3 regions of the Brevibacillus sp. MER 51 genome follow, and region 3 is predicted to be linked to each of the others. Evidence: riboswitches for the same ligand, from Rfam matches in the RefSeq annotation. Region 3 holds a riboswitch; each other region holds the start of a gene.
The links. Region 3 has a riboswitch for lysine ahead of M3630_RS06560 (aspartate kinase). Riboswitches for the same ligand answer to the same signal wherever they lie in the genome.
Positions count from the first base shown of each region.

Region 1: linked by a shared signal. The riboswitch ahead of dapD (2,3,4,5-tetrahydropyridine-2,6-dicarboxylate N-acetyltransferase) and the one ahead of M3630_RS06560 (aspartate kinase) in region 3 are both predicted to bind lysine.
Region 2: linked by a shared signal. The riboswitch ahead of M3630_RS27330 (amino acid permease) and the one ahead of M3630_RS06560 (aspartate kinase) in region 3 are both predicted to bind lysine.

Region 1 covers NZ_JAMAUS010000005.1:340,033-342,302, forward strand. The annotation lists gene M3630_RS13805 (aspartate aminotransferase family protein) at 1-540, opposite strand, end outside; gene dapD (2,3,4,5-tetrahydropyridine-2,6-dicarboxylate N-acetyltransferase) at 555-1,265, opposite strand; lysine riboswitch at 1,357-1,546, opposite strand; gene M3630_RS13815 (flavodoxin) at 1,687-2,127, shown strand; gene M3630_RS13820 (GNAT family N-acetyltransferase) at 2,196-2,270, shown strand, end outside.
Region 2 covers NZ_JAMAUS010000021.1:4,401-6,670, forward strand. The annotation lists gene M3630_RS27330 (amino acid permease) at 1-1,106, opposite strand, end outside; lysine riboswitch at 1,219-1,404, opposite strand; gene M3630_RS27335 (DinB family protein) at 1,489-1,983, opposite strand; gene M3630_RS27340 (CGNR zinc finger domain-containing protein) at 2,152-2,270, shown strand, end outside.
Region 3 covers NZ_JAMAUS010000002.1:478,143-480,412, reverse strand. The annotation lists gene uvrC (excinuclease ABC subunit UvrC) at 1-622, shown strand, start outside; lysine riboswitch at 725-912, shown strand; gene M3630_RS06560 (aspartate kinase) at 1,144-2,270, shown strand, end outside.

The DNA of each region.
Region 1 (2,270 bases), on a different contig from region 3:
TCTTGCTTCCTGGCAAATCGCTCGCAATCCTGCCGTGTCCTCCACATCCAGTTCATAAACAGGAAAAGCTGGCTGAGGAAAGTCTTGATAGACGTGAGCCTGCCTCGTCAGACGCACTGCTCCGAGTGTTCGCCCATGAAAGCTGTTGCGCAAGACAACGATGCCCTCACGACCAGCTCCCTCGTTTTTTGTCCATTTGTGAATCAGCTTGATGGCAGACTCTGTGGCCTCTGCACCAGAGTTGGTGAAAAACACCTTACCGCTGATGCTGTTCGCAACCAAACGCTCGGCTAAACGAATAGCCGGCTTGTTTAAAAATACATTGGAAATATGCAAGAAGCGCTCTCCCTGCTCACGCAGAGCCTGTACAATGCGCGGATGAGAATGCCCCAAAACGTTTACCGCGAGTCCGGTAAACAAGTCGAGATAACTCTTCCCGTTCGTATCGTACAAGTAATTTCCTTCGCCTTTGTCTATGGCAATCGGAAGTCTTTTGTAAGAGGAGACGATATATTGTTCATCGAGCGAACGCCAGTCCATGTGCACTCTCTCCCTTACAGCTGACGTAGCTCCTGCTTGATCTCTGTCTTGGAACGAGTTTTTTCATCGATTTGCTTGATCACACGTGCAGGCGTTCCCGCAACTACTACGTATGGAGGTACATCTTCAATGACGACAGCGCCTGCTGCAACGACAGCACCTTTTCCTACGCGTACACCTTCCAGAATGACTGCATTTGCTCCGATGACAACATCATCTTCGACAACAACTGGCTGTGCAGACGGCGGCTCGATAACGCCCGCGATAACCGATCCCGCACCGATGTGGCAGTTTTTCCCGATAGTTCCACGTCCACCTACTACAACATTCATGTCGATCATTGTACCTTCACCGATAACTGCACCGATGTTAATGGAAGCACCCATCATGATGACCGCGTTGTTACCAATTGTCACTTGGTCACGGATAATTGCGCCTGGCTCAATACGCGCTTGAATCCCTTTTGTATCCAGCAATGGAATGGCGGAGTTGCGACGGTCACTCTCTACTACATAATCTTCAATTTTGTCTGCGTTAGCAGCGAGCACTGGCTCAATCTCTTTCCACTCACCAAAAACAACACCAGTAGGACCAGTAATGAAAGCTTTGGAGCTCGCACCGAAGTCGATTCCCTCCAGGTTCCCTTTCACATATACTTTCACGGGTGTTTTCTTTTCGCTTTTTTGGATAAACGCGATAATTTCGTTGGCATCCATCATATTCATTGTTACATCCTCCTCAAAATAACAGCATGGTAAATCAAAAAAAGCAATGAGTGCATTCGCTATCTCATTGCTCTTGATACTACAGAAGCAAATCATAAATAGCGCTCCACAAAAAGACGTAAGGTCCCTTGTGACAGGATGTTCATTTTTCATGAGACACCCCAGCCTGTGCTACGTAGGGGCATAGCATAAGCTTCGGCGCTTTAGCCTTTCTTCCTTCTCCTGCCCCCTGGCAGATTGCGAAAAGACTTACTCTTCTTCGGCGCACCTCTATTTAGAGTACATTATTATAATTTTATTTAACTCTACCAAAATCAATGAAACGTGGCAATAAGAAAAAAGTTATTGACAACGATTCTCATTTTCATTATTTTATTTATTGAGAATGATACTCATTATCCAATTGGAGGGTTTACGTTTTATGAGCATTTTGATGGTTTACGCGAGCATGACAGGGAATACACAGGAAATTGCTGAAGCAATTGCAGAAGGTATTCGTTCCACTGGTGCTGAGCTGGAGATAAAAGAAGTGATGGATGCAAACGCAAAAGAACTCGAGGCTTACGACGGAATCTTGCTTGGCGCCTACACATGGGGCGACGGCGAACTCCCAGATGAATGCATGGATTTTTATGAGGAAATGGACGATATTGACCTTAGCGGGAAAAAGGTTGTTGCTTTTGGCTCTTGCGACTCCGCTTATGAGCATGTCGGTGCAGCAGTTGATATTTTGCTGAAAAAGGCGAGCGAACGGGGAGCAGAAACACCAATGGAAGGATTGAAAATCGAGCTTTCTCCTACTGCAAAAGAAGTGGAAACTTGCAAAGCATTTGGGGTATCGTTTGCTGAATTGCTCGGATAATCGTTGTTTCCCAAATAGTCTGGCACATGCTATACTATCAATCCAACTTTTTCAGGAGGATTGATCTCATGACACTACATACGGACGAGATTCTCTTACGGCCTCTCCACCAACAAGACGCAGCCGAGCTCCTAGAGCTTCGG
Region 2 (2,270 bases), on a different contig from region 3:
GCATTCAAAAGCCATACGTACACTTCGCCTTCCCCAAACAGAGAGGACAGAAAAGCAAGGGCGCCGATGAGCGCAGTCAAGATCAAGGCATTGATAGGTACGCCATTACTTGTTACTTTTGCGAACCATTTTGGTGCTTTTCCTTCCTTCGCCAAGTTCCACAGCATGCGTGTAGAGGCGTACATGCCAGAGTTACCAGCAGACAATACAGACGTGAGAATAACGGCATTCATGACGGATGCTGCAAAAGCAAATCCGGCATTTTCAAATACAATCGTAAACGGACTGATCGCAATATCCGTCAGGTCGCCACTGATCAGATTTGGATTATCGTATGGAACCAACAACCCGATGATCAAAATAGCGAGGATGTAGAAGAGCAGGATGCGCCAAAAAATTTGACGGATGGCCTTCGGAATGTTGCGGGCAGGGTCTTCGCTCTCTCCAGCTGCGACACCAACCAGCTCCGTCCCTTGGAAAGAGAATCCGGCAATCATAAAGACACCGAGCAGGGCCATGAAGCCGCCATTGAATGGCGCGTCGCCTTTGGTGAAGTTTTGGAAGCCAACTGCTTGACCACCCATAATGCCAAAAATCATCAACACACCGACAATAATAAAGATGATAACCGTTACTACTTTAATCAAGGCAAACCAATATTCAGATTCTCCATAGGCTTTCACAGACAGGAGATTCAAGGCGAACAGCAATCCGAGGAACAAAGCGCTCCACACTATCGCTGGGGTATCTGGGAACCAATATTTCATAATAAGTGCGGAAGCTGACAGCTCGACGGCAATGGTAATGGCCCAGTTGTACCAGTAGTTCCAACCGAGAGCAAAGCCGAGAGATGGATCGACGAACCGTGTGGCATACGTCGAAAATGAACCGGAAACAGGCATGAAGGCCGCCATTTCCCCCAAGCTGGTCATTAAAAAGTAAACCATGATACTAATAGCGAGATAGGCGACTAACGCTCCACCTGGTCCGGCAGAGTGAATCGAGCCCCCGCTCGCGAGAAACAATCCCGTCCCAATCGACCCGCCAATGGCGATCATCGTCAGGTGTCGGGCTTTTAAACCACGTTGCAATTGATTTTGTGACATAAGCTGCTTGCACGACCTTTCTTGATTTTTGAGAAGGAAGGTCGGAAATTAAAAAACCGCCATAGCCAAAAAATGGCATAGGGCGGTATCATCCAATCCCCACCAAGCCTTCACTGAAGATAGCTCACCACGTTTGCTTGGCGTGCAAACGTGACAGTTCTGCCCCTTTCGAGTACAGCCCCAACCCAATCGCACAGAGACGCGATATGGGCTTCGGCGGATTTTCCTTACCTGGAGTCATTGATTTTCTCTGAATCTCGTACAGGATGATATAAAAGCCGCGACCTCTATCCTCACCGTGAAAGATGAGGATAACATGTATGAAATTATGTGATTCATCAAATATAAAGGATTGTTCGGGATTAATCAATGTGAAATTTTGTTATTCAAATGAGCGTCTGGCAGGCCAAGAGCCTTGCAGCTTGCGAATTTGGACAATTTGTCCCGTATGAAACGCATCATGCAAGACAAGACTCATGACGTTTTGGTAAATCGGTGTATAGGTAGCCTTCTCGTTTAGCTCTTCATCCGTCAGCAAGGAAAGCTGTTCATGAATGTTGCGATGGACGCTTTCCATTCGCAAAAGGGTAGCTTGCCAAGCGTCTTCGTCATCAGGACCGCCGGATGGGGTGAAGGTATCATCGTTCGTCTCGGCAGAGCCATGAAATTCGGTGTCCAAAAGACGATGCAACAGACGTTCTTTGTAATAAAGAAGATGACTGACGTTTTCCCAGATTGTGTTAGCTGCTTCTCCTACAGGGCGCCAGCTAGCCTCCGCTGCTGATACTCCGGAAAGCACTTCTTTTAAGGGGGGATACCAGTCTTCCTTCTCATACGCACATTCCCATCCGTGCAAAAGCAATTCCTTCCGATTCATACGCTTCCTCCTCGTCTGTGAAACAGATTGATGAAACGCTATAATAACAGTAAGAAACGAGTGTGTAACCAGTTAATTTAATTATGGTGGTTACAAATAGAGATTACCATATCCTGTATGGTCATACAAGAGAGAAAAATGAAGGGTTTCGTCAGGAGAGATGATGCCATGGACTGGCTTTGTATCGATTTTTTAAATAGTGATTGGAGGGATTGGCGCGGTTCTGGTCGTTGGGAAAATCGTCTGGAGAACCAGGAATGGCTGTCATCCTTTTTGCAAACATACAA
Region 3 (2,270 bases):
CAACATTCAAGGAACAGAGCCTGTGTCTGCGATGATTGTCTTTACAGACGGGCGCCCTGACAAAAAGGAATACCGCAAATTCAAGATCAAAACCGTCGAAGGACCAGATGATTACGGCTCCATGCGAGAAGTCGTTCGGCGACGTTATTCTCGCTTGCTAAAAGAAAACCAGCCAATGCCCGACTTGATTGTGATTGATGGTGGAAAAGGCCAAATCAGTGCGGCTATGGACGTTCTGGAAAACGAGCTGGGTCTTTATATTCCCGTCTGTGGACTCGCGAAAGACGAGAAGCACCGTACTGCTCAGCTCATGTACGGAGATCCGCCAGAGCCTGTGAATCTTAGACGTGACAGCTATGAGTTTTATTTGTTGCAGCGCATCCAAGACGAAGTCCACCGTTTTGTTATTACGTTCCATAGACAATCCCGGACCAAAACGATGCTCTCGTCGCAATTGGATGAGATCCCGGGTATCGGTGAAAAGCGGCGCAAGCTGTTGTTCTCTCATTTTGGCTCTTTGAAGAAAATGCGCGAGGCGACCGTCGAAGACTTCCGCCAATTAGGGATCGGCGACAAGCTGGCAAAAGAAATCATCGGGCATCTGCGCAAGCTCGATACTTAGCAAATGTAACTTTTGGAGTAACCTTTAAAAAGGAATTGATCCATTTTTAGACTCATGATATAATCCGATTCAAACAGAATAGTTAGCCTCACTTCCATTATGGAGTGAGGTAGAGGCGCGAAAACCAAGAGTACCACCCTGAGATCGGGTATCTGTGAAGGGGACGGGAAAGGGGAATTCGCCGAAGTGTGGAGGGAAACCCGCTTTTCTCCATGCTGGGTCTGCGTTGAACAAATGCAGGACTGTCATCTGCACAATGACCAATTGTCAGATGGAGAGCTATCTCACGGTGTGTCAATGTGAGTTTTGATGGTGATGACTGTCAATCTTCGTTGTCCGCGTGTATTGGGAGGGAGGAACCGGTATGTCGAAACAGTAGGCAGCGGCAGGTCTTATTCCTTGTCGGTGCCTTTTTTGTAAAATAAAAATGCAAGACTTTTCCTTATAGAGAAAATAGTGAAAAACCATACGATACGAGATAAATACCAACATTGGATATGAGAAAAAGGGAGAGAAGCCGCATGGGGTTGATCGTGCAGAAATACGGAGGCACCTCTGTAGGTACCATTGAGCGAATTTTACGAGTTGCGGATCGAATTATCAGCTACAAAGAGGAAGGACATGATGTGGTAGTCGTTGTCTCTGCGATGGGGAAATCTACTGACGTATTGGTAGACATGGCCAAGCAGATTAGCGCATACCCATCCGAGCGTGAAATGGATATGCTGCTGACCACGGGGGAGCAAGTATCGATCGCGCTTTTGTCGATGGCCTTGCATACAAAAGGCTACGACGCTATTTCTCTTACGGGCTGGCAAGCTGGAATCACCACGGAGGCGATTCACGGAAGAGCGCGGATCAAGCAGATTGATCCCGAGCGGATTCAATCCGAGCTCGGACGCGGTCGTGTGGTCATCGTGGCAGGATTCCAAGGGATCAGTGACGAAGGTGAAATTACGACGCTCGGCCGCGGTGGATCGGATACATCTGCGGTTACACTTGCAGCGAGCTTGAACGCTGAGAAATGCGAAATCTTTACAGACGTTTCCGGGGTGTATACAGCTGATCCACGAATGGTTCCAGCTGCGAGCAAGCTGGATACGATCTCGTATGATGAGATGCTGGAGCTGGCGAACCTCGGTGCAGGGGTTCTTCATCCTAGGTCAGTAGAGGCTGCGAAAAAATACAAGGTAAGGCTGGTCGTCCGCTCTAGCTTTACTGCCGAAGAGGGTACGTACGTTGAGGAGGTTGCCAACATGGAAACAGGTAGAGTAGTAAGTGGAGTTGCACATGATGAAGATGTAGCCAAAATCACGGTTGTCGGCATGCCTGCCAAGGTCGGGACGCTCTCCCGTCTGTTCAATACGCTGGCAGACAACCAGGTGAACGTCGATATTATTATCCAAAGCTCTTATGATGCGACTGTTACGAATATTTCTTTTACAGTTGCAGCGGATGACCTGAAAAAAGCACTGGATACGCTGGACAGAAACAAAAACGAGCTTGGTTTTGAAAAAGTCGATTTCGAGGAAAGCTTGACCAAAGTATCCATTGTTGGCTCCGGAATGATCAACAATCCAGGGGTTGCTGCCGAAATGTTCCGCGTTCTGGCAGAAAAAGAAATTTCTATTAAAATGGTATCTACATC